DNA from 4 places in the Pseudoalteromonas sp. K222D genome. Region 3 is predicted to be linked to each of the others. Evidence: predicted binding sites of a transcription regulator. Region 3 holds the regulator's gene; each other region holds the start of a gene.
The links. The regulator sigma-54, encoded in region 3, starts transcription at its own class of promoters, with help from an activator protein. The targets are predictions, from matches to a motif close to GTTGGCACGNNNNTNGNNT.
Positions count from the first base shown of each region.

Region 1: fliE (flagellar hook-basal body complex protein FliE) is a predicted target of sigma-54. The motif match lies at 3,247-3,265, and genes of this name have one in related genera.
Region 2: J5X91_RS10260 (DUF2726 domain-containing protein) is a predicted target of sigma-54. The motif match lies at 3,801-3,819, and genes of this name have one in related genera.
Region 4: J5X91_RS16520 (BON domain-containing protein) is a predicted target of sigma-54. The motif match lies at 2,967-2,985, and genes of this name have one in related genera.

Region 1 covers NZ_JAGGDL010000018.1:41,443-47,722, reverse strand. The annotation lists gene J5X91_RS10575 (DNA-3-methyladenine glycosylase I) at 1-430, opposite strand, end outside; gene J5X91_RS10570 (ATP-binding protein) at 576-1,688, shown strand; gene J5X91_RS10565 (sigma-54 dependent transcriptional regulator) at 1,685-3,145, shown strand; gene fliE (flagellar hook-basal body complex protein FliE) at 3,306-3,638, shown strand; gene fliF (flagellar basal-body MS-ring/collar protein FliF) at 3,659-5,374, shown strand; gene fliG (flagellar motor switch protein FliG) at 5,367-6,280, shown strand, end outside.
Region 2 covers NZ_JAGGDL010000017.1:69,035-75,314, reverse strand. The annotation lists gene tyrS (tyrosine--tRNA ligase) at 110-1,309, shown strand; gene J5X91_RS10270 (cobalamin biosynthesis protein) at 1,405-2,349, opposite strand; gene mtnN (5'-methylthioadenosine/S-adenosylhomocysteine nucleosidase) at 2,350-3,057, opposite strand; gene J5X91_RS10260 (DUF2726 domain-containing protein) at 3,165-3,761, opposite strand; gene folE2 (GTP cyclohydrolase FolE2) at 3,877-4,797, opposite strand; gene arcB (aerobic respiration two-component sensor histidine kinase ArcB) at 5,282-6,280, shown strand, end outside.
Region 3 covers NZ_JAGGDL010000004.1:84,400-90,679, reverse strand. The annotation lists gene J5X91_RS03910 (mechanosensitive ion channel family protein) at 1-730, shown strand, start outside; gene mgtE (magnesium transporter) at 818-2,176, opposite strand; gene J5X91_RS03900 (HPr family phosphocarrier protein) at 2,324-2,596, opposite strand; gene rapZ (RNase adapter RapZ) at 2,640-3,485, opposite strand; gene ptsN (PTS IIA-like nitrogen regulatory protein PtsN) at 3,507-3,959, opposite strand; gene hpf (ribosome hibernation promoting factor) at 3,964-4,251, opposite strand; gene J5X91_RS03880 (RNA polymerase factor sigma-54) at 4,278-5,771, opposite strand; gene lptB (LPS export ABC transporter ATP-binding protein) at 5,841-6,280, opposite strand, start outside.
Region 4 covers NZ_JAGGDL010000051.1:6,366-12,645, reverse strand. The annotation lists gene fldB (flavodoxin FldB) at 1-228, shown strand, start outside; gene J5X91_RS16535 (DUF2147 domain-containing protein) at 292-738, opposite strand; gene J5X91_RS16530 (methyltransferase) at 791-1,489, opposite strand; gene srmB (ATP-dependent RNA helicase SrmB) at 1,565-2,791, shown strand; gene J5X91_RS16520 (BON domain-containing protein) at 3,046-3,366, shown strand; gene J5X91_RS16515 (YgiQ family radical SAM protein) at 3,506-5,683, opposite strand; gene J5X91_RS16510 (SRPBCC family protein) at 5,985-6,280, shown strand, end outside.

The DNA.
Region 1 (6,280 bases), on a different contig from region 3:
GGGTAATTGCTGGGGCGTTGTCAGCAGAATTTAAATTACTTACTTGCGGCTTATTGCCAACAAACTGCCATTGATAGTTACTAAAACTGCCAAACTCTTGCTGAATTTTAATAAAGCATTTGGCGTTATTTACAGTAGCAGCAATTTTTAAGCGATTGCGCACAATACCCGCATCAAGCATTAGTCGCTCAATATCTTGCTCGGTAAATGCTGCTACTTTGTGTACATCAAAATCGGCAAAAGCATTTTTATAACCATTACGCTTTTTTAAAATAGTGTACCAACTCAATCCTGCTTGCGCCGACTCCAGCGTTAAAAATTCAAACAGTTTTTTATCGTCATACACTGGCACTCCCCATTCGTTATCGTGGTATGCAACGTAGTCGGGTTTGCTGGTGTCGAGCCATGAGCAGCGGGTTTGCTTGGTCATTATAGTTCCTTAGTTGCGGTGCTTTATTTGCGCGTCATTTTAATGTCGCGTATTTTTACTGTGTAACTCAATGATATACATGGTAATAAAAGGTGGTATAAATTGTGCATTTAACCCTGTATCTGCATCAATTAGAGATTTGATTATGGCACTTGCTAGTGTGTTAAAACCACAGTTTATTTCTGCAAATCAGTATAACCCATGTTTACTTCAAGAGGAGTATATAGGGGAGTTAAGCGATCTGCGTAAACAGGCTAGTTGGCTTTCGCATTTAGTAGATACTATGCCCGCAGGAGTAATAGTGCTTGATGGTAAAGGCATGATAGCGAAAGCGAATCAAATTGCGATTGATATGCTTGGCGAGCCGCTAGAAGGCGAAAAGTGGTTTAGTGTTATTCAGCGCTCTTTTCGGCCTCAGCAAGATGATGGCCACGAGGTGTCTTTAAAAGACGGGCGCTTAATAAAACTTGATATTACCGCACTTGCCCCAGAGCCAGGGCAACTTATTTTAATGACAGACTTGAGTGAAACCCGCCGCTTACAAAAGCGGGTTGCACATATGCAGCGTTTAAGTGCGCTGGGTAAAATGGTGGCATCTTTGGCGCACCAAGTACGTACGCCGCTGTCGGCGGCTATGCTTTATGCTGCTAATTTAGGTTCAAAATGCTTACCCGAAGCGTCGCGCGATAACTTTCAAACTAAATTAATGTCGCGCTTAAAAGATTTAGAAAACCAAGTAAACGACATGCTGCTATTTGCCAAAAGTGGCGATCAGCATGTGGTTGAGCAGGTGTCTATGCAGCAATTATTAAGCGAAGTAAAAACCGGTGCAGATGCCATGGTAACGCTTAATAACAGTGAGCTTGATGTAAGCTTACCTGAGCCCGACATTGCGATTTTAGGGAATAAAACCGCGCTTGCCAGTGCGATTCAAAACCTGATTCATAACAGTATTCAAATTATAGGCTCTGGGGCACAAGTGCAAGTAAGTGCAATGCGCGATTTGCAAACCCCAGATTTTGTACGCATTAGCGTGAGTGATAATGGCCCAGGTGTTGACCTACAGCAGGTAGATAAACTGTTTGAACCATTTTTTACCACTAGCAGCCAAGGCACAGGCTTAGGGTTGGCGGTTGTTAGCTCTGTTGCTAATGCGCACCAAGGGCGTATTGAGGTGACTAATAATGTACATGGCGGCGCTTGTTTTAACCTGTTATTGCCAATTAGCGCAGCATCTAAATTAGAGGAATCGTTATGAGTAATACTATTTTAGTTGTAGAGGACGACGCAGGGCTTCGCGAAGCATTAATAGATACCCTAGAAATGTCGGGTATTGAATGCGTTGCTGCCGACAGTGCAGAGCAGGCGATGTTACTACTAAAAAAAGAATCCTTTTCGTTAGTGGTGAGCGATGTGCAAATGGGCACTATGAGCGGCCTAGATTTACTGCGCAGTATTAAATTAAATTACCCCGATTTACCGGTATTAATGATGACCGCCTACGCAACTATTGACGATGCGGTAGAGGCAATGCGCTTAGGCGCGATTGATTATATGGCCAAACCATTTGCACCCGAGGTGCTATTAAATATGGTGAGCCGCTATTTGCCCGAAAAACCCAAAGAAACCGACGGCCCTATTGTTGCCGACCCAACTAGTATTCAATTGCTGGAGCTTGCAAGCAGGGTAGCTAAATCAGACGCCAGTGTTATGGTGCTGGGGCCAAGTGGCTCGGGTAAAGAAGTATTAGCGCGGTTTATTCATGATAAATCAGCGCGTGCTGCAAAGCCCTTTGTGGCTATTAACTGTGCGGCGATTCCTGAAAACATGCTAGAAGCAACATTATTTGGCTACGAAAAAGGCGCTTTTACTGGCGCGATTCAGGCATGTCCAGGTAAGTTTGAGCAAGCGCAGGGTGGTACTATTTTACTTGATGAAATTACCGAAATGGATTTAGGCTTACAAGTTAAACTACTGCGTGTATTACAAGAGCGTGAAGTTGAACGCTTAGGGAGTCGTAAAACCATTGCGCTAGATGTACGCATACTCGCAACCAGTAACCGCGATTTAAAACAAGCGGTAGCGAATAATCAGTTTAGGGAAGATTTATATTATCGCCTTAACGTTTTTCCGCTAATGTGGCGGCCATTGTGCGAGCGCCCTGGCGATATAATTGTGTTGGCGAAGCACTTAATTGAACGCCATTTAATAAAAGCTAAGCAGCCGCTGGCTATTTTAGATAAGCAAGCTGAGCAAAAGCTCCTTAGCCATACATGGCCAGGTAATGTGCGTGAGCTTGATAACGTAATTCAGCGTGCGCTTATACTGCGCAGTGGTAACAGCATAGGTGAGCAAGCTATTTTTATTGAAAATTTAGCCCCAAGTAACTTTGTAGTAGAGCCAGCAATTAGTGAAAGTGCGTTAACTAGCGCCTATTACGATAGTAAAACAACAGCCGTTATTAATGACGAAAAGTCGGGTGATGAAAAGCTTGATGATCAAACACCGAATGAGCAAAAATCAGATTTACTCGCTCAAGATACAGGCAGTTATAAAGATGAGCTTAAAGATAAAGAGCATCGAATTATTTTAGAAACACTTGCGCGTTGCCAAGGCAAGCGTAAAGACGTAGCTGAAACTTTGGGTATTAGCCCGCGAACTTTACGTTATAAACTAGCGCAAATGCGCGACTTAGGTATTTCACTTCCTGCATAACCTTCAAAAAAGCCCTAAATTCAACACCTTGAATTTAGGGCTGTCAAAACTCTGACTAAGTAAAAACCAACTGTAACACCATGTATTTAAAGCTTTATTTATGTGGCACGTTTTGTGCTTTATTAACCTTAAGAGTTAACTGCATTGTTAGAGACAAATAATGAAAATTCAAAATAGCGCTGTATTTCAAGAAATGCAATCAATGGCCTTAGAAGCGGGCCGTAATAATCAAATTAATAAATTGCCTACGCAAGTTCAGTCTACGTCATCAGCACAATTTGGCGATATGCTTAGCAATGCGCTCAATACTGTGCATGAGTTACAGCAAGACACAGGTCAAAAAGTAAAAGCGGTTGAAATGGGCGACAGAAGCGTATCGCTTGCTGAGGCAATGATTGCTTCGCAAAAGTCTTCTGTTGCATTTGAAGCGACCGTACAAGTGCGTAATAAACTTGTTGAAGCTTACAAAGAAATCATGAATATGCCTGTTTAATCAGGTAGTGGAGAATAATTGTGGCGCAATCTAATCAATCTACAGATCTTGCACTTGCTAGTGGCGGTATTGAGCAAAGCGATAGTGACGATCAACAAGAACAAAAGTCGGGCTATTTAAGTGCGTTAAGCGGTGTTGATGTATTGCGTCAAGTTACCCTTATTATTGCACTGGCGATTTGTTTGGCAATTGCCATTTTTGTGATTATTTGGGCACGTCAGCCAGATATGCGCCCATTAGGTAAAATGCCCACCGAAGAGCTAATTCAAACGCTTGATTTTTTAGATGCGCAAAAAATAGATTATCAACTTGATGGCAACGTAGTGTCGGTTGATGAAAGCGAATACCAAAATATAAAATTACTAATGACTCGCGAAGGCTTGGATCAAGGTCCTACTTCTGGCTCAGACATAATAATGCAAGACATGGGCTTTGGTGTAAGCCAACGCTTAGAGCGCGAGCGCCTAAAGCATGGCCGAGAGCAGCAACTTGCCCGCACTATAGAAGAGCTTAATAACATCACTCGCGCCAAGGTGCTGTTAGCTATTCCAAAAGAAAACGTATTTGCCCGCAGAGAGAAAAAGCCTTCAGCAACGGTAGTACTTACGCTTAAACGCGGCCGCTCACTTAACAGCGAAGAAGTAGACTCTGTGGTGGATATGATAGCCTCAGCAGTGCAAGGGCTTGAGCCTGCACGCGTAACGGTTACCGATCAAAATGGCCGTTTATTAAATTCGGGCTCACAAAGCTCACTTTCTGCGCGTTCTCGTAAAGAGTACGACCTAGAGCGTAAGCGCGAGCAAGAATACCTAGAAAAAATAGATAGCATTTTAATCCCTATTGTTGGTTTGAGTAATTACACTGCGCAAGTTGATTTGAGCATGGACTTTAGCTCATTAGAAGAAACGCAAAAACGTTATAACCCAGACCTACCAGCGGTAAGAAGCGAAACCACGTTTGAGGAAAACAACATAGGCGGCTTAGCTGTGGGTATTCCTGGCGCGTTAAGTAATCAGCCTCCGGTAAATTCAGATATTCCAGAAGTGGCAGGCCAAGGCGGCGCAGGAAGTGCTACTTCACCGAGCCGCACGCATAAAGAAGCCACGCGTAACTATGAGCTCGATACTACTATTTCGCATAAGCGCCAACAAAGCGGCACGATTCGCAGAATTAGTGTATCGGTGGCGGTTGATTATTTGCCAACAGTGGGCGAAAACGGTGAAACCACCATGACCCCGCGCTCGGTTGAGGCACTGTCAAATATTCGACGTTTATTACAAGGTGGTGTTGGCTTTGATATACAGCGCGGCGATGCCCTAGAAGTAGTAACAGTTCCCTTTGTACGAGAAGCCGTAGATATGAGTTTTGAAGTACCTTTATGGGAACAAGACTGGTTTATGAAAATAGTACGCTTAGTACTGGCTGCATTGGTTATTATTGTGTTGATTATGGCTGTAGTTAAACCTATGCTAAAACGCTTAATTTACCCAGACAGCACGCTTGATGAGTACGATGAAGATGCACTTAGCTCAGGGGTTGATATTGGCGATAATAGCTTAGATATGCTAAATAAAGACTTTGATTCTGCTTCAGTTGGCTTCTCAAGCGATGGTACACTGCAGCTACCCGATTTACATGGTGACGAAGACTTACTTAAAGCCGTACGTGCCCTTGTAGCTAATGAACCAGAACTATCATCACAAGTAGTGAAAGCGTGGTTAACCGAAGATGACTGATCAAAACCAAAAACAACTCCCAGCAGCTTTCGATGTTGATAAGCTAGATGGCGTAGATAAAGCGGCCATACTGCTATTAAGTTTATCTGAAGAAGATGCAGCGCAAATACTCAAACATTTAGAGCCCAAACAGGTGCAAAAAGTGGGTATGGCGATGGCCGGTTTGCAGGATCTATCGCAAGCTAAAATAAGCGCAGTACATAATTTATTTATAGAGCAAATTCAAAGCTTTAGTACAATTGGTTTTCAATCAGAAGACTTTATTAAAAAAGCACTTACCGCTGCATTAGGTGAAGATAAAGCCGCTAGCTTAATTGACCAAATAGTAATGGGATCGGGCGCTAAAGGACTTGATTCGTTAAAGTGGATGGACTCGAAGCAAGTAGCTAACATTATTCGTAATGAGCATCCGCAAATACAAACCATTGTATTATCTTATTTAGAGCCTGAGCAATCTGCCGAAATACTGGCGCAGTTTCCTGATAAAGTGCGCCTGGATTTAACCATGCGTATTGCTAACCTTGAAGAAGTGCAGCCAGCTGCCTTGCAAGAGCTTAACGAAATTATGGAAAAACAGTTTGCTGGCCAAGCAGGTGCGCAAGCTGCGAAAATGGGCGGCTTAAAAGCGGCTGCCGATATTATGAACTACCTAGATACCAACGTAGAAGGGCAGTTAATGGACTCTATTCGTGAGCATGACGAAGAAATGTCGCAACAAATTCAAGATCTTATGTTTGTGTTTGAAAACTTAATGGACGTAGACGACCGTGGTATTCAAGCAATTTTACGCGAAGTACAACAAGACGTACTAATGAAAGCGATTAAAGGCACAGACGATGCGCTTAAAGAAAAAATACTCGGTAATATGTCTAAACGTGCTGCCGAAATGCTTGCCGATGACTTAGA
Region 2 (6,280 bases), on a different contig from region 3:
TTAGTTACATAGGTTTATTGACTCTAAAAGTGCTACTTATCTAGTAATAAGCCGCGAGCATATTAATAATTAACCCCTTCGTTAACAGAATTTTTTGGAGTAACACACAGTGGATTTACAAACCGCTCTTGCAGAGATAAAACGCGGTACAGAAGAGATATTAATTGAAGATGAGTTAGTTGAAAAATTAAAATCTGGAAAAAAACTAAAAATTAAAGCGGGCTTTGATCCAACCGCGCCTGATTTACACTTAGGTCACACGGTACTTATTAATAAAATGAAAACCTTTCAGGACTTAGGTCATGAGGTTGTATTTTTAATTGGTGACTTTACCGGTATGATTGGCGACCCAACAGGTAAAAACGTAACGCGTAAGCCGCTTACTCGCGAAGACGTGCTTGCTAATGCTGAGACTTATAAAGAGCAAGTATTTAAAATTCTTGATCCGGCAAAAACCACGGTCGCATTTAATTCTACCTGGATGGAAAATTTAGGCGCAGCTGGAATGATCAAACTTGCAGCACGCCAAACCGTTGCGCGTATGTTAGAGCGTGATGATTTTAAAAAGCGTTACGCTAGTGGCCAGTCTATTGCTATTCATGAGTTTTTATATCCGTTAGTACAAGGTTGGGATTCGGTTGCACTTGAGGCTGATGTAGAGCTCGGTGGTACTGATCAGCGCTTTAACCTGCTAATGGGTCGTGAGCTACAAAAAGACGAAGGCCAAAAACCACAAACAGTAATAATGACGCCGTTATTAGAGGGCACCGATGGGGTGCAAAAAATGTCTAAATCGTTGGGTAACTATATAGGTATTACCGATGCGCCTAACGATATGTTTGGTAAAATAATGTCGATTAGTGATGTGCTAATGTGGCGTTACTACGACTTATTAAGCGGGCTGTCGATTGCTGGTATTAACGCGCAAAAAGAGCGTGTAGAGCAAGGTACAAATCCTCGTGATATTAAAATTGAGTTAGCAAAAGAGCTTATTGCGCGCTTTCATAGTGAAGCCGATGCACAAGCAGCTCATGATGACTTTATTCAGCGCTTTCAGAAAAAAGCTCTGCCGGATGAAATACCTGAACTAACAGTAACCATTGAGCAAGACAGCATTTTAATTGCTAACTTGCTTAAAGAAGCTAACTTAGTTGCTAGTACATCAGAAGCAATGCGCATGATTAAGCAAGGTGCAGTTAAGCTCAACGGCGAAGATAAAATTACAGACACTAAACTTGAAATAGCAAAAGGCAGTACGGCTATTTACCAAGTAGGTAAGCGTAAGTTTGCAAATATTACTGTAGCGTAAAGCTAAACGGTAAAATGCTAAAAACCAGCCACGGCTGGTTTTTTTGTGCTTATATTTTTTGTATTTTTAATAATAGGTGTGTAACTCGCCCTTAGCTAAATGTTTTTAAGTATTTCTATGCAAACAACGACCAGTAACCAAAATACCCGCGCTTGATTTAGTCTATTAATAGTAATCGGCACGTCCTCAGCAATAGGGAGGCGTTCGGTACCAATACGCATTTTGTTAAAACGTTCGCCAAAATACACTGCAGGCCCGCCTAGTTGTACGCCTAATGATGCAGAGCAAGTGCTTAAAAGCCACCCAGTATTAGTTTGATAAAAGTGCCTGCCATAATGCTTTATATAATGCATGCTTAGCTTGCTCGCTTTACTGGCTGCAATAGTCAGTGCCAATAAGCGCATAGGAATAAATTCAATAATAAACAAGGTAATTTTAAGCGGCTTTAAAAAAGGGCTGTTGGGTTTAATGTTACTGCGCCATGCCTGCTCAATTAAAGTAAGTAATCGATAGGCAAGCGCTGCAATAGGCCCAAGTACTAAAAAAACAAATATCACCACAAAGTAATATCTTGCAGTACGTAATATTAGGCTCTCTATTAAGGCTTTAATTATGCCTGCACCAGAGAGTTTAGTAACATCTCGGGCTACTAATGGCTTTAATAGCTCACGGGCGGCAGATTTTTGGTTTTGTTTGGTAAGCTTAGCAATACGTAGTGCTTTTTTATCAATAGCTTTACTCTCAAGGCATAAATATAAAATAAGCCCGGCGAGTAATTCAGGGTAAAATGCAAATTCCAGTAGTAATACAATAATAATAAGTACCACACTTAAAATAAGTGTACTGGCAAGGGCTGCGGCTAAATATTGATAGCTATTGGGTTCTGCTGCTTTATAAATACGCTTACCAATAGCGCTAAAAATAGCCGTTAAAGCGGTGTTAGGATGATACCAACTAACAAGTGGTAAAAAGCGCTCAGCAAGGAGCGCCATTATAAATACAATAAAGTCCAAGTGATTTTGAACCATATTGCTGAGCATTTACAGTGAAACTGCCGTTAGCTTTTCAAGTAACGCCACTACCATTTTAGATGAATTGATTGATGCTGTTTCTAGGTATTCTTCAAACGACTGCGGCGACTCTTTGCCGGCAATATCTGACATCGAGCGAATAACCACAAACGGTGTATTAAGTGTATGACAGGTTTGCGCAATTGATGCCCCTTCCATTTCTACTGCAAGCATTGTAGGAAAGTCGCTACGGGCTTTTTCAATACGTATTGGGTCACACATAAATATGTCGCCGGTACAAATTAAACCAACTAAGGTTTTTACGTCACTAATTTGCGCAATAGTTTGCTCTGCGGCAGCCACTAATTTAGGGTGTGCTGCAAAACCTGCTGGCATTTGTGGTACTTGACCTATTTCGTAACCAAAGGCAGTTACATCAACATCATGATGACGAACTTCTGACGAAATAACTACATCGCCCACATTTAATGACGGATCAAAGCCGCCGGCAGAGCCGGTGTTAATTACGCAATCAGGGGCGAAGTTGTCAATAAGTAATGTAGTTGCAATAGTTGATGCTACTTTACCAATACCAGATTGAACCAATGTTACTGTGTTACCTGCTAATTCACCGGTATAAAAAGTAAAACCAGCTTTAGTTAAAGTTTGTGGATTTTGCATTGCTTCGCGCAAAATTTTAACTTCTGGCTCCATTGCGCCAATAATACCAACATTCATAGTGTTAAGTTCCTGAGTTTGAATGCGCTGATTATACGTGAAGTTAGCGCTAAAAAACAAAAAAGCGAGCAGTTTTACTTTGCTCGCTTTTTATTATGTTATTTACGTTAAATTTCGGCTAGTGCTGTAGAGTGCGCTTTAGCTTGAGAAGGTGATAGTACCGCTGGTTTTTGAACTCGGGTACGAATAGGGCGAGCTGTTTGCGTAGCCGCAGGTTTGCCGAGTTTAAACATAATAGCGTCGCGTACTTCACTTGGGCGATAGCCTGATTTTACTTTCATACGAATATGCGGGATGCCAGCGGCCTCTAATGCGCCATTAACAAACCAGTCGCGTTGTGCTTTATGGCCATCTTTATTGGCATTGTTTACTAAGTCTACGGCTGCCACTATGGTCATTTTTTCTTTATCGACTAGCACAAAATCAAGCTGTTTATTTTTAGCTTTAGCCATTGCGGCACGCTTAGACTTTGCCGATAAACCTTGTTTGCAATCAATCACGTCGATTAGTTTTACACGACTAACAATTTTATACTGATCGCCCACTGCGCGTTCTAATAAATTTAAAAAAGCACTTTCTACTTGAGTAAATACATTTTGCTTGCGGGTAAAAGGATAAGGGTTTCCGCCATCATCGTTAAACTTTGACGCAACAACAGAGGCCCCAACAACTAATACTAAAATTGATAATAAAGCGAATTCCATACGGTAACTCCATAACAACAAATTGACACTGCTTAAGTAAAGCAATTAACGTGCCTAAATTAGTTAGTTAAGTAGTATGTTTCCGTATGGATATTGAACACTGCAAAATAAGAACTTAAGCTCTATAACCGCCAGCAACGCCTTTAACTGCAATAGCGAGTGCGTCGTGCGCATGCAGCGATTCGTAATGATTTATTTGTAACCAGTAATCACTGTATTGCTGTGTTTCTAGTAGCGCTTTAATTTTACGAGCAGCATCTTCACAAAACATTAAATTTTGACCATTTAGGCGGGCAAACTCTTGTTCATCTTCACGTTTCACCGCCGCTTGTACTGGCGTTTTTAATTCATCTTCAATCGTGTTAATTAAATTAACTACGTCAAATTGAGTAATATTACTGTCGAGCTTTACTTTTACATTAGCAATTGAGCGCTGCGAGTGTGGGGTGGCTACAATACCTTGCGTAGTACCTAGCCATTCTAGTGCTTCTTTTTGACTGAGGGTTTCTTGATTGAATTTTTCGGCAAATGCATTTTGTATCAGCTGACGCGCAAGTGCCGCTGAACATGGGCAAGTTGATGAATAGGTTACATCAACACTTAGCTCGTAATTAATAACACCTTGTTCAATTGTGCTGGTTAATATAACAGGGTAGCTTTTCCAGCCAGCCTTGTCGCTTAATAACGATTTACGGCGCAGTGGTAATTCAAACTTAAATTCTATAAGTGCTTTATCACTTAAGCCTTCGTGGCTACTAATAAAAAAATCGAGCGCTTGAGCCAATGTTTGAGGATTAACTTGCTGCTCAGTAGAGAGCGTGTCGAGCGCTAAAAATAAGCGAGACATATGAATGCCTTTTGCATCTTCTTTGTGTAAGTTTACAAAAGCGCGGGCTTTAGCATTAACAGTAACTGGCGTTATGCCATGCGACTCAAAAATAAATGGCAGTTCAATTTCACCCATTCCCACCCAGTCTAATGTACCAGTTTGTAAGGCGGGAGCCGTGTTAGCTATATCGGGCATATTAGTTTGCATGGTGTGTTACTCGTTATTAGCAATAATAAAGCGCCGCATTTTACACTAAATAATTTATTGCTGGAATGATGAGTTGTAGCCAGCTAATGATTCAAACAATAAATATTAGAGTTTTTATCGCACAACATGAAAATAGCTGATAGAAAATGCTAAAATTAACCATAACATGCAATTTAAACCTTTTTGTAATTAGGGGCTGTTGATCTTTCAAGGTTGAATTTACAGCAGTCTGTTTGGTATTTAGGCAAGGCAGAGCCTGTGTTGTGTTTATTCCCCATAAATTGGCGATAACGCAGCATTAATGCCAAACAGGCGCTGCCCGAAGGGTTCTGCCTAGGGGGAATTAACTCTTTGTTGCTCGGTTTTTACTTAGCCCACTAGGTTATAAACCTCGCGCCGCGATTAAATTGCCTCTAGTTTGAATAAATACTAACCCGCAAAGGTCAACAGACCCTAAGCATTTAGCTAAGAGAAACACTGATATATGACCGATTCTTCTTTGAGCCCTTGGGCTCGAGTTCTTTCTAGTTTAATAACTCGGTTTGGTGAGTTTAAAACTGCAGCCATTTGCTATGCTTTGTTATTGGCAGTTTCGCTTGTTTTATCAAGTATGTTTTATTATGTTGCCGTTGGAGAAGTTAATCTTGTTGATATATTAGCTGTGGTATTTTTTACCTCTGTGGTATCGCCTCTGGTTATAAGCGTGCTAATAAATTCAATCAGGCAACTAGATGCCTCCTATGCATATTTAGACAGTGCGACAAAACAAGAAAAGCTACTCAATCAAACATTAAAAGATAATATAAATCGCTTAAATGTAGAAATTGATGAGCGTAAAATGGCGTTTCATGCCAAGCACCGGGCAATAGAAGAGCTAAGAAAAGAAATTGCTGAGCGTAAAAAAACACAACAAGAGCTTGCCCAGCAAAGTATGCTACAGCGCTCAATAGTAGACTCCTCCCCCGATTTATTTTATTACCGCGACGACAACGGTGTGTTTGCTGGCTGTAATAAAATGTTTGAAGAAGTAATGGGTAAAACCAGTGACGAATTAATCGGTAAGAGTGCTGAACAAATATTTCCTAATCAATTTTTATCTGAAGTTTTAAAAACCGATAAACAGGTAGAGCAAACTCATCAAGCATTAACTATAGATGTTCAATACGATGTGGGCGGCGAAACGCGTTGGTTTGAATTACGTAAATTGCCGTTTATTAATGATAAAGGTAAGTACATAGGTTTACTTGCATTTGGCCGTGATATTACGAGTCGTAAAGAGGCTGCAGAAGCACTTGAAACAGCCTACAAAGATAAAGGTAAATTTATTGCCACTTTGAGCCATGAGTTGCGTACACCACTTAATGGCATTGTTGGTTTAACACGTATGTTGCTTGATACAGAGCTTAATAAACAGCAGCGTAGTTGGTGTAATACGGTGTTTTCGAGTGCCGAAACACTAGGTAATATATTTAACGACATTATA
Region 3 (6,280 bases):
GCTGATATTAAGTGTAGGAGTGTTTATAGCACTGGATTTTATGGGCTTAAAAGGCACGGTAACGTCATTACTAGCTGGTGCCGGTATTGTTGGTTTAGCGATTGGTTTTGCATTTCAAGATATGACCGAAAACTTAATAGCAGGTATTGCTATGGGTATTCGTAAGCCATTTAAACCAGGTGATGTAATAAAAACTGATGATGTGTTTGGCTCTGTGCATTCAATAAACCTGCGTAATACACTAATAGAGAGCTTTTATGGGCAGCAAATACTAGTGCCTAATAAAATACTATTTAGAAATGTATTGCGAAACTACAGCACGCTAGGCATTAGACGCATAGAAGTGCCGGTAAGAATTTCATTAACAGAAGACATAGAAAAAGCCGCAAACGTTATTGTGGATAAAATTAATCAATTTGAGTTTGTAATACGCCAAGATGAAACGGCCGTATACGCAGAGAGTTTTGGCGACAGTAGTATTAATTTATTATTGTGGTTTTGGATTAAATACCCTGGTGAGCCAGACTTTATGACAGTACGCCACAAAGGTGTTGTGGCAGTACAGCAAGCACTAAATGAGGCTGATATTCGTATTCCATTCCCAATACGTAGTTTAGATTTTGGGGTTAAAGGTGGCGAAAACCTCGATGCAATAATAAGTAATAAAGTAAATACACAATCGTCAAAGCAAGAAGGAGCCGATGGCTCTACAATCAATAAAGAAGACTAGATAACCTGAACGCTGGTTAAATTATATTGCGTAAAAGTTACTTTTAACCAGCGCGCATTTACACAGTAATGTGCGCTGGTTTATTTATTAAACCAGCAACCAAGTTGCGGTGCCTAAAAAGGCAAATATACCTACTATATCGGTTACTGTAGTGAGTATTACACTGCCAGCAAGTGCAGGGTCTATTTTCATACGTTTAAGTATTATAGGAATACACGCACCCGCCACACCCGCAACAACTAAGTTCATAAACATTGCAAACGCCAGTACCGCGCCAAGCATTAAGTCCCATTGCCATAGGGCTATAACACTGGCAATTAAAACAGCCCATAAAATACCGTTTAATGCACCAATGGCTAGCTCTTTTATCATTACAAAACGTTGGTTAGTTTGGTTAATATGGCCCACTGCTATACCACGAATAACCAAGGTTAATGACTGGCTACCGGCCACCCCACCCATTGAGGGGACAATGCCGTTAAGCACGGCTAAAATAGGCAGTATTGCTAAAGTGCCTTCAAAAAAGCTGGCAACAAAAGCGGCTGCCAGAGCCGTTAATAAGTTAACACCTAGCCAAACAGAGCGTTTTTTTGAGCTTTTTAAAACCGGTGCAAAGGTATCTTCTTCATCATCAAGACCCGCTAAACCTAATAAGTGATGCTCTGCGTCTTCACGAATTACATCAACAATGTCATCGATAGTAACACGGCCAAGTAGCTGGGCGTTGTCGTCAACTACTGGGGCTGATATCCAGTTATGACGTTCAAATAACTGCGCCACTTCGCTTTCATCCATCGAAATAGGAATAGACTCACAGTCTTCATCCATTAGGTCGTGAACAATTTTTTCGGGCGAATTGGTTAGTAAGGTACTTAACGATAAAGCGCCTAAAAAACAGTTATGCTTATCGACAACGTAAAGGTCGTCGGTACCCTCAGGGAGTTCGCCGCGCAGACGAATGTAACGCAGTACCACATCTAGGGTTACATCAGGGCGAATGGTTACTGTATCTGTGTTCATCAGCGCGCCAGCAGAGCGTTCCTGATAGGAGAGTGCTTGCGTAGCACGTTCTCTATCTTGAATGTCCATGGCGCTAACCACGTCTTTATAAACCGTGTCAGGCAGGCTTCGCAGTACTTCACCTAAGTCATCGTGGCCCATGTCTTCAGTGGCAGCAGCAATGTGCTTAGGTTCCATTTGGGCAATAATGCCTAAACGTACATCTTCAGAGAGTTCTTCAAGAACATCACCTTGTACATCTGGATCAACTAATTGCCAGAGCAGGCGACGAACTTTGTGCGGTGATGATTCTAGTAAAAGGGCGGTATCACAAGGAGCTGTTTTTGCCAGCATGCGCCTAACTTGAACAAACTGACCACTATTGAGTGACTTGGTCACTTGTTGTAATTGTTGTAGTGGGTAGTCTTGTTCGAAAGTTTCGGGCATTGGCGTCCTTAATTTACTTTTATAACGTTAGGGAAGAAGTTAATCATTAACTTCGTTCAGTTTATCTTACTTTTTTTAGCCAAACTAGCTTAAGGTTTTACTAAGCCTATATTTTAGCTCGATAACTTGGTTTAAATAAAGTGTCTGCTATTCTTGTTCGTTAAAGCGCTGTGCTATTAATTGGCCAACGGCATGTAATGCATGCTCAGCATCGGGTCCTTCGCACACTACTTTTACTTCTTTACCTTGGCTGCTTTCAAGTAGCATTAAAGCCAGTACGCTATCGCCAGCGGCTTCTTTTTCATCCTGAAATAAGGTAATAGATGCGTCAAATTGTACCGCTAATTGTGCTAATACGGTAGCGGCTCTAGCATGCAGACCAAGTTTATTTTTTATTAAAAACGTATTTTCTAAGCGCATAAGATACTCTACTTAAGCTGAACAGATGATTGTTTAAATTGAATTATTTTTCTTGCTCGCGATGGCGAATTTTTACATTAGGGTGAGACATAGCAAAGCTTTCACCAATTGTTTGCGCTAAATAAACTGAGCGATGCTGACCACCGGTACAGCCAATAGCAATCGTTAAGTAACTACGGTTATTACGCTCTAGGTGTGGTAACCACGTCTGTACAAAGGTTTGAATTTGCCAAGTGAACTTTTGCACAATACTATGACTAGCTAAATAATCTTTAACGGGTTGATCTAACCCAGTTAAGGGCTTTAGCTCAGGTTCCCAGTGTGGGTTTGGTAAAAAACGCGCATCAAAAACATAATCAGCACCTTTGGGAATACCATGCTTAAAGCCAAACGACTCAAAGGTAATGATAAGCTGTTTGTCTTTTTTACCGAGTATGGTTTCACGCATAGATTCAGCAAGTTGATGCACACTTAAATCGGTTGTATCAATGACATGATCAGCCCGCGTTACGAGTACATCGAGTAATTCTTTTTCTTTTTGTATTGCTAAATCTAGCGGTAGCGAATCAATCGAAAGCGGGTGCAAACGACGCGTTTCTGAATAACGGCGGATTAATGTTTGATCGTCACTATCTAAATAAAATAACGTTGGTTTAGCAAAGTCGGGCAAGTACTCAAGAATATCGTTAAATTGCTGCTGATCTTTAGGCAGGTTACGCACATCTATACTAACGGCTATTTTATCGTAGTTATCAGAGACACTGCGCACTAATGAAGGCAGTAAATTTACCGGAATATTATCTACACAATAGTAACCTAAATCTTCTACAACACGTAAAGCAACCGATTTACCAGAACCCGATCGGCCACTTATAATAATTAATTCCATTTACCACCCCTTTATTAGTAACTAGGATTGATCCAAAATAACTTGGTATAATGCTTCATCAGACTTTGCCGCACGCAATTGCTTACAAAACTCTTTATCGTTTAGTTTATCAGCTATTGTGGCTAGTGTTTTCAAGTGCTGCTGGTTATCGCCATCGGGCACTATAAGTGCAACAAAAATATCAACTGGACGATTATCAATTGCATCAAAATTAATAGCGGTTTCGCTTATTAAAATTAAGGCAAGAGGTTCCTGCGCCCCGCTCATACGGCCATGTGGAATTGCTATTCCTCGGCCAATACCGGTACTGCCTAGCTTTTCTCTTGCCAATAAAGCAGTGAGAATATCTTGCTGGGGTAAATACGGCATTTTTTTATGCGCGAGTTCACTGATGAATTCTAAAATTCTTTTTTTACTATTAAAAAGGACCACAGCTTTGCTGCAGTCCTGGCATATAAGTGAGCTTAATTTCATAGTGTTAGTGTCGAGCAAACTTCTCTTTGTGTTTAATTACTTGACGATCGAGTTTGTCAATCAACGAGTCAATGGCAGCGTACATATCTTGGTGTTCGGTCGATGCAAATAGCTCAGCGCCACTTACAAAAATTGTTGCTTCAGCTTTTTGACTTAATTTTTCTACATCGAGAATAACATGCACATTAGTTATGTGATCTGAGTGTCTTTGCAGCTTTGCAAATTTATTATTTACATAGTCTCTTAATGAGTCTGTAATGTCTACATGACGACCAGTTAAGTTTAGTTGCATCAGCATTTTCCTCTTTGTTGTACGTCTTAAATCAAGCTTTTACGTTGATTCGACGGGGGAATAGCCAGAGATTCGCGATATTTTGCAATTGTCCGTCTAGCTACTTTAATTCCTTGCTCAGCCAATATATCTGCAATCTTGCTATCACTCAATGGTTTGGCTAAGTTTTCTGCAGCTATCAACTTTTTAATCAAGGCACGTATAGCAGTTGATGAACATTCGCCACCATTTTCGGTGCTTACATGGCTTGAAAAAAAGTACTTAAGCTCAAAAATGCCACGTGGAGTGTGCATGAATTTTTGTGTAGTGACCCGTGAAATAGTCGACTCGTGCATTTCAACTATTTCGGCAACATCGTTTAAAACCATAGGTTTCATGGCTTCTGGGCCATGTTCAAAAAACGCTTGTTGTTGCTTAACAATACAATTAGTTACTTTTAGGAGTGTTTCGTTTCTACTTTCTAGGCTTTTAATAAACCATTTAGCTTCTTGTAAGTGCGAGCGAATAAATTGGCTGTCACCACTGGACTTTACCGTACGAGACATAGCAGCATATTGGCTGTTAACACGTATTTTTGGCATGCTATCTGGGTTTAGCTCTACCACCCAGCGGCCTTTTATTTTTTTAACAGATACGTCAGGTATAACGTATTCAGATTCTTCTCTGACAATAGTATCCGCAGGCTTAGGATTAAGCGTATGAATAAGTGTCATTATTTCTTTAAGCTCTTCTTCTTTGAGCTTAGTTTTTTTCATTAACGTACGATAGTCGCGAGCAGCGAGTAAATCGATATGATCAGTTAACACCATTTTTGTTTCGTTAATATAAGGGGTGTCTTTATCAAATTGGTTTAATTGAATACATAAGCATTCTTGTAAGCTGCGAGCTGCAATACCAACAGGATCAAATAATTGAATGCGCTTTAGCACTGCTTCTATTTCATCTAGTTCTACTTCGTGTTCGTCATCACTTTCTTGATTAAAGCTTGCTAAAAGGTCTTCGCAACTGATAGTTAAAATACCAGAGTCATCTACGGCTTCAACAATAGCTATGGCAATAGCTTCGTCTATAGGACTAAAAGGAGTGAGCTGTAATTGCCACATTAAGTACTCATGCAGAGTTTCGGCTGATGCACCTTGATAAATAGATTCATCTTCAGGCATTGGCCCCGATGAAGAGGCAGGCGCTGCGCTCATATATTCATCCCATGATACATCCATGGCCATATCGTCGCTTATGGTGTCTTTGTTTAGTGCTTCACCGCTATCTTGCTCATACTCGCTCGGGGTGTCATCGGCAGAGGCACTAACAGTAATATCATCTGCTTTTTGCTCGTTTTTACCAGCTGATTCTTCCGTGTAATCTTGCTCATCAACTTCTAGTAGCGGGTTGCTATCAAGTGCTTCTTGTATTTCTTGCTGGAGATCCAAGGTACTAAGCTGCAATAAGCGAATAGCCTGTTGCAGTTGCGGAGTCATTGTAAGTTGCTGGCCCATGCGCAGCTGTAATGATTGCCTCATTTATCTCTAACAATCCTTATAAATTGATATGATTAATCTTAGCAGATGCTTATAGTAATAACATAAATATTACAGTTTGAACTGCTCGCCTAAATAAACATCACGTACTGTTTTATCGTTTAATACAAATTCAGGAGTACCAGATGCAATTAGCTCACCATGAGAAACAATGTAGGCTTTTTCGCAAACATCAAGGGTTTCCCTTACATTGTGGTCGGTAATTAGCACGCCAATACCACGGTTTTTAAGGTGTTCTATAATTTTTTTAATATCGAGTACTGAAATAGGATCCACGCCAGCAAAGGGCTCATCAAGTAATATAAATTTAGGATCTGCAGCTAAAGCACGTGCTATTTCTACGCGGCGGCGTTCACCACCAGATAACGCCATGCCTAAGCTGTCGCGAATATGTTGCAGGCTAAATTCGTCCAGCAAGCTATTTAGGGTTTCTTCTCTGGCTTGTTTGTTTAGTTGCTTACGCGTTTCTAAAATAGCCATTAAATTTTGAT
Region 4 (6,280 bases), on a different contig from region 3:
GATGCGCTTGGCATGCTACACGACGAAATAAGTCCGCAAACATTTACCCAGTTAGGTTTTTGGCCAAACGACAATAGTTACGAGTTTGAAGCATCTAAAGCACTCACCGAAGACGGTACACACTTTGTTGGTTTAGCCCTTGATGAAGACAGCCAGTACGAGCTAAGCGACGAGCGTATTGCCACTTGGGTTGAACAGGTAATGACCGAGTACAGCGAAACCCTGTAATACTGTTTATTATTGTTGTACTTGTAAAGCGCAGCCACACTGCGCTTTAATTTTATTGGCTAACTACTCTACTCTTAGCCAATATTGGTTACGATAAAAAAAGCCAATATAACCACGCACTTCTAATTTTTCACCAGCATCTTGAGTCGTTAAGCGCACTGTATAGCTTTTACCGTTATTTGGGTCGAGTATTTGACCGTCTTCCCAACTACCATCACCGCTATCAATCACATTATCAATAATGGTCATGCCTAATATGGGCTGATCTTTTTTATCGCCCGAGCACTGCGAGCACACTGCATTTTGCTTATCTTTATTTAATAATGTTTCAATGGTGCCGCTTAAAACCCCGTTATTTTCAACTATACGGACATACGACTTAGCTTCATTAGTGTCTTCATCAATGGTTTTCCAAAGCCCAACAGGCGTCATACTGGCAAGTACGCTCTGCGTTGTAAAAAATGTAGCGGCTAAGGCGCTTAATAATACTGATTTAGTTCGTTTTTTCATTATAAGTTACCTGTATACATATAAACTCATCATACCAGCACTGTTTACCACATTACATCTTCAAATAAAATGCTTTGCACAGCGTAATATAATCTTCGCTATAGTTGTTTTCATTATCTTTTATACACAAAGCTGATTCCACAATGCTCTGGTTTATATAGCTAAAGGTCATTAGGCTTCGGCTAATCGCTTTATTTGGCGTCGCCTTTACTTGGCAATGAGTATTTAAAAAAAGCCCGTTTTGAGTAGCAAGCTCAATAAACACCGCAACCTCTGTAGTGGGTAAAATTAAGCTAAAGGTTGAGCCTGCATGACTGAGCTTTTTAAAAGCACTAATTAGCTCAGCAAAACTTAAGCCATCTGTATGGCGCGCAATATTACGCGCCTCATTATTACCTTTTAAACTGTGATTAAAATACGGCGGGTTGGCTATCACTACATCAAACGGCTGCGCGCTGTTAAAAGTTTGAATGCTTTGCTGGTGCACCTCTATATTTGGCCACGGGCTAGCGGCAATATTTTGCAACGCTTGTTGGTAAGCATTTTTATCAACTTCTACCGCCGTTATAGTTAACTGGGGGCTGCGCTGTTTACACATAAGCGCCAGCAATCCCGTGCCTGTACCTATATCTAGCAAGCTGTTGGCATTACTTAAATTAGCCCATGCCCCAAGCAAAATACCATCGGTTGATACCTTCATTGCACACTGTTCGTGCGCAACTTTAAATTGTTTAAATGCAAAACCAGACATTTTTTCACCTTTTCATTCACCAAGCAGGCGTAACCGAGTATAATTAGTGCCATTGTCCTTTATTTTTGACACTCTATGCAATTTTCTGAATTTGATCTTGATAACAAGCTACTCGACGCCATTAATAAAATGGGTTACGAAACGCCAACCAGCATTCAACAACAAGCTATTCCTGAAGCACTTCAGGGGCGTGATATTTTAGCATCTGCGCCTACAGGTACAGGTAAAACAGCCGCCTTTTTAATTCCGGCTATTCAATATTTATTGGATTTTCCGCGTCGTGATCCTGGTTTTGCGCGCGTATTAGTAATGACGCCAACTCGTGAGCTAGCTTATCAAATTCATGAACAATGCGAACTACTTGCTAAACGTACTAACCTTAAAATTGGGGTAGTAACAGGCGGTATTAACTATGGTACGCATAAAGAGATTTTTGAAAAAAATAATGACATTTTAATCGCCACCCCAGGGCGTTTAATGGAATATTTAGAAACCGAAAACTTTCATGCTGAACACGTAGAAATGCTTATTATTGATGAAGCCGACCGCATGCTAGACATGGGCTTTAAAAAAGAAATGAGCCGTATTTGTGATGAAGCTAAAAATCGTCGTCAGTGCTTTTTATTCTCAGCAACCCTTGAAGGCGACAGTGTTGAAAGATTTGCTGAAACAACGCTAAACGATCCAGCATTGCTTGAAGCTGAATCGTCACGCAAAGAAAAGGCTAAAATTCACCAGTGGGTACATTTAGCCGATGACTATCATCATAAACTTGAGCTGTTAGTTAATACCCTTAATGGCCCAGACGTAACTAAAGCCATAGTGTTTGTTAAAACCCGTGAGCGTCTTGAAACGCTAATTGGTGAACTAACAACTAACGACGTTAAAGCAGCCTGGTTACGCGGCGAAATGCCGCAAGACAAACGCATGAAAGCGATGGAAAACTTCCATAGCGGCAAAACCCGTATATTAGTTGCTACCGATGTAGCGGCGCGCGGTATTGACGTGGCTGATATTAGCCATGTAATTAACTTTGACCTACCACGCACAGCCGATATATATGTACACCGTATTGGCCGTACAGGCCGCGCTGGTAAAAAAGGCATCGCTCTTTCACTGGTTGAAGCGCACGATATTGGCATTCTTTATAAAATAGAGCGCTATATTGAGCAAAAACTTAAACGTCGTGTTATTAAAGGATTAGAGCCAAAGCATAAAGAAGCTAAGCCGCCGGCTAAAAAGCGTAAAGATCCGGTTAAAATGAAAGCGAAGAAAAAAGCTAAGGTTAAAAAGAAAAAGTAACTTAAGCGCATACTGTAAGTAGTATTATATTAGCCGACAAAAATGTCGGCTTTTTAATGCCTGCTCCTCCATAACTGCATGGTTTAGGGCTATGTAATCTCTACTTAGTTTTATGTAACAATTGCCCACCTGAATTCCCACTTAATAAAATAGCCTTTATTTTCAGTACATTAAATATGGAACGATAATTGTAACTATCATGGTAACTCTGCCTAATTTGGCTACCCGATTAATTGCAATGTAAGGATATGATTATGAGCCGTTTAAAATTAACTATCGCTTTAGTATCATTTTGTTGTTTGTTTTTATTCGCATGCGCTACAAAAGTGAGTGCTACAACAAATATGGTTGTCGTTAGCAGCCTGGCAACCCAACCTAACTTACAGCAATCGATTACCCACACTTTGCGTACCAACCCCAATTTAGCGCTAAGCGATATTCGCGTACAAGTTAAAAATGGCGAAGTAGATTTATACGGTAAAGCGCAAACAGGTTTTGAGCGTGCGTTGGCACAAAAGTTTTTAGAAAATATGGATGGCGTAAAAATCATTCGTAACAAAATTGATATTATTTAAGTTTTACTTAAATAACTTACATAAAAAATGCCGCTTATTGCAAAATAAGCGGCATTTTTTTCAGTGCTCATATATTCAGTAATCAAGCCCAAGCTTAGTAATAAGCCAAACAGGGTAACTACTTTTTAAGCTATGAGCTCTATTTAGCTCTTTGGCGATTACTCGCTACCTTTGGTTTTGTATTGGCCTTATGAAATTGGCTAAAACCAGTATGGCGCGTTAATGCTGGGCGCCCACCTCGACTACTTCCTTTTGCAGCTCTTTCGTCGCGCCCTTCTTCTGGCACTAAGCAATTTGGCGCTTTACCTATTAGGTTAGCTTTACCCATTTTGCGCAGTGCTTCGCGGATCATTGGCCAGCCCGCAGGATCGTGATAGCGTAAAATTGCTTTATGTAAACGACGCTGGCGCGCACCTTTCGGCACAGGTACTACTTCGGTATTATTTTTAATATTACGCAGTGAGTTCATCTCGGTATGATAAATAGTGGTCGCATTTGCCATTGGAGATGGGTAAAAATTTTGTACCTGATCAAGTTTAAAGTCGTTCGACTTAAGCCACAAAGCCATGTTTACCATGTCTTCGTCTTTAGTACCTGGGTGCGCCGAAATAAAGTATGGGATTAAATACTGTTTTTTACCCGCTTCTTTTGAGTACTTATCAAATAACGCTTTAAACTGATCGTACGCTCCCATACCTGGCTTCATCATTTTTGATAATGGTCCATCTTCGGTATGCTCTGGCGCTATTTTTAAATATCCACCTACATGGTGAGTAACTAATTCTTTAACGTAACGTGGATCTTGCACGGCTAAATCGTAGCGTACACCCGAGGCGATTAATATTTTTTTAATGCCTTTAACTTCACGGGCTTTTTTATACAGCTCAATTGTTGGCGTATGATCGGTATCCATATGCTTACATATTTCAGGGTATACACACGATAAACGTCGACAGGTACTTTCTGCTTTTTTGCTGGTACAACCCAATTTATACATGTTGGCTGTTGGGCCACCTAAGTCAGAAATAACCCCGGTAAACCCGGGTACTTTATCTCTAATTTGCTCAATTTCTTCAATTATTGATTCTTGCGAACGGCTTTGAATAATCCGCCCTTCATGTTCGGTAATCGAACAGAAACTGCAACCACCAAAACAGCCTCGCATAATATTAACCGACGTTTTAATCATGTCGTAGGCAGGTATTTTTGCATCCCCGTAGCTAGGATGAGGAATACGTTGATACGGCAAACCAAATACGGCGTCCATTTCATGTGTTTCTAGTGGATATGCTGGGGGATTAACCCAAATAGAACGATCGCCGTGGCGCTGAAAAATAGCACGAGCACAACCTGGGTTAGTTTCTTGGTGCACAATACGAGAAGCATGTGCATACAATGGCTTATTCACACTTACTTGCTCAAACGCAGGTAATTTAACGTAGGTTTTTTCCCATGGCTTAGGGCGCGCTGGCTGAATACTAATAACCTTGGCGGCTTCGGCTTTTAAGTCTATACCTGCTTGTTTAAATTCTGATTTGCTACAGCCAACATCATCTGCGCCATACGGGTTTGGAATTGGATCAATTTTACCTATTTTATCAATAGCGGTAGAGTCACTGCCACGCCAGCCTGGTAACGGCTCTTTACGAATAACCGCAGTCCCTCGTACATCTTGAATGGTATCGGTACTTTCGCCCGCTGCAATACGATGAGCAACCTCAACCAGTGGGCGCTCCGCATTACCATATATTAAAATATCGGCTTTAGCGTCAAACAAAACACTACGACGCACTTTTTCTTGCCAATAATCGTAATGAGCAACACGGCGTAAACTTGCTTCAATGCCACCTAAAATAAGTGGTACATCTTTATACGCTTCGCGGCAGCGCTGTGAGTAAATGATTACCGCACGATCAGGGCGTTTACCACCAATATTGTCTGGCGTGTAGGCATCATCATGGCGCATGCGTTTTTCAGCAGTATAACGGTTAATCATCGAGTCCATGTTGCCAGCGGTTACACCAAAAAATAAATTGGGTTTACCCAGCGCCATAAACGCTTCTTTAGAGTCCCATTCTGGCTGGGCAATAATACCCACTCTAAAACCTTGCGCCTCAAGTACCCGGCCAATTACTGCCATCCCAAAACTAGGATGATCTACATAAGCATCGCCACTAATAATAATTATATCGCAGCTATCCCAGCCAAGTGCATCCATTTCTTCGCGTGTAGTAGGTAAAAATGGTGCTGTGCCATAACACTCAGCCCAATACTTTGGGTATGAGAATAAGGCGCGCTTAGCTTTAAGTGTGCTCATAAAATTGACCGTTTAATAACAAAAGGCGCAAATTATACCCTATACCAACCTACCTTGATAGAGCACTACTTTGCTGTGCCGCGCGGTTTTAAAGTGAAGTTTCGTTATTTTTTAATACTTATACACCTAAATTAACTATTACTTTTTATAGGTTGTGGCTAAGTATCTAGCTCAATTAAAAAATAGTTGCTATAAAATTAACCTCGAAAGTTAAGCACACCCGAGTTAATATGCTAAATGAATAATAAGTTATGAGTTTGTAACCTAATTTATCTGAGGTTTTTTTATTAAAATATTAAAAATGTTAGTGCAGCTTTTATTAGTTTTACTCTTACTTTTTATCGTTATTGGCCTATTACTACCACAGAGCTATAACGTAACAAAGAGTATTAACATTAATGCTAATACGCACATAGTAAAACCCTTAATCACTGATTTTTCGCAGTGGCATAAATGGTCGCCTTGGAAGAAGCTGGATCCCTCTGTAGAATTTTCCTTAGGTGAGCCAAGCACAGGGGTTGGTGCTCATCAATCATGGCAAAGTAAATGGGGCGCAGGTGAAATGACCACCACAGCGTTAAGTGCAAACAAAATGGT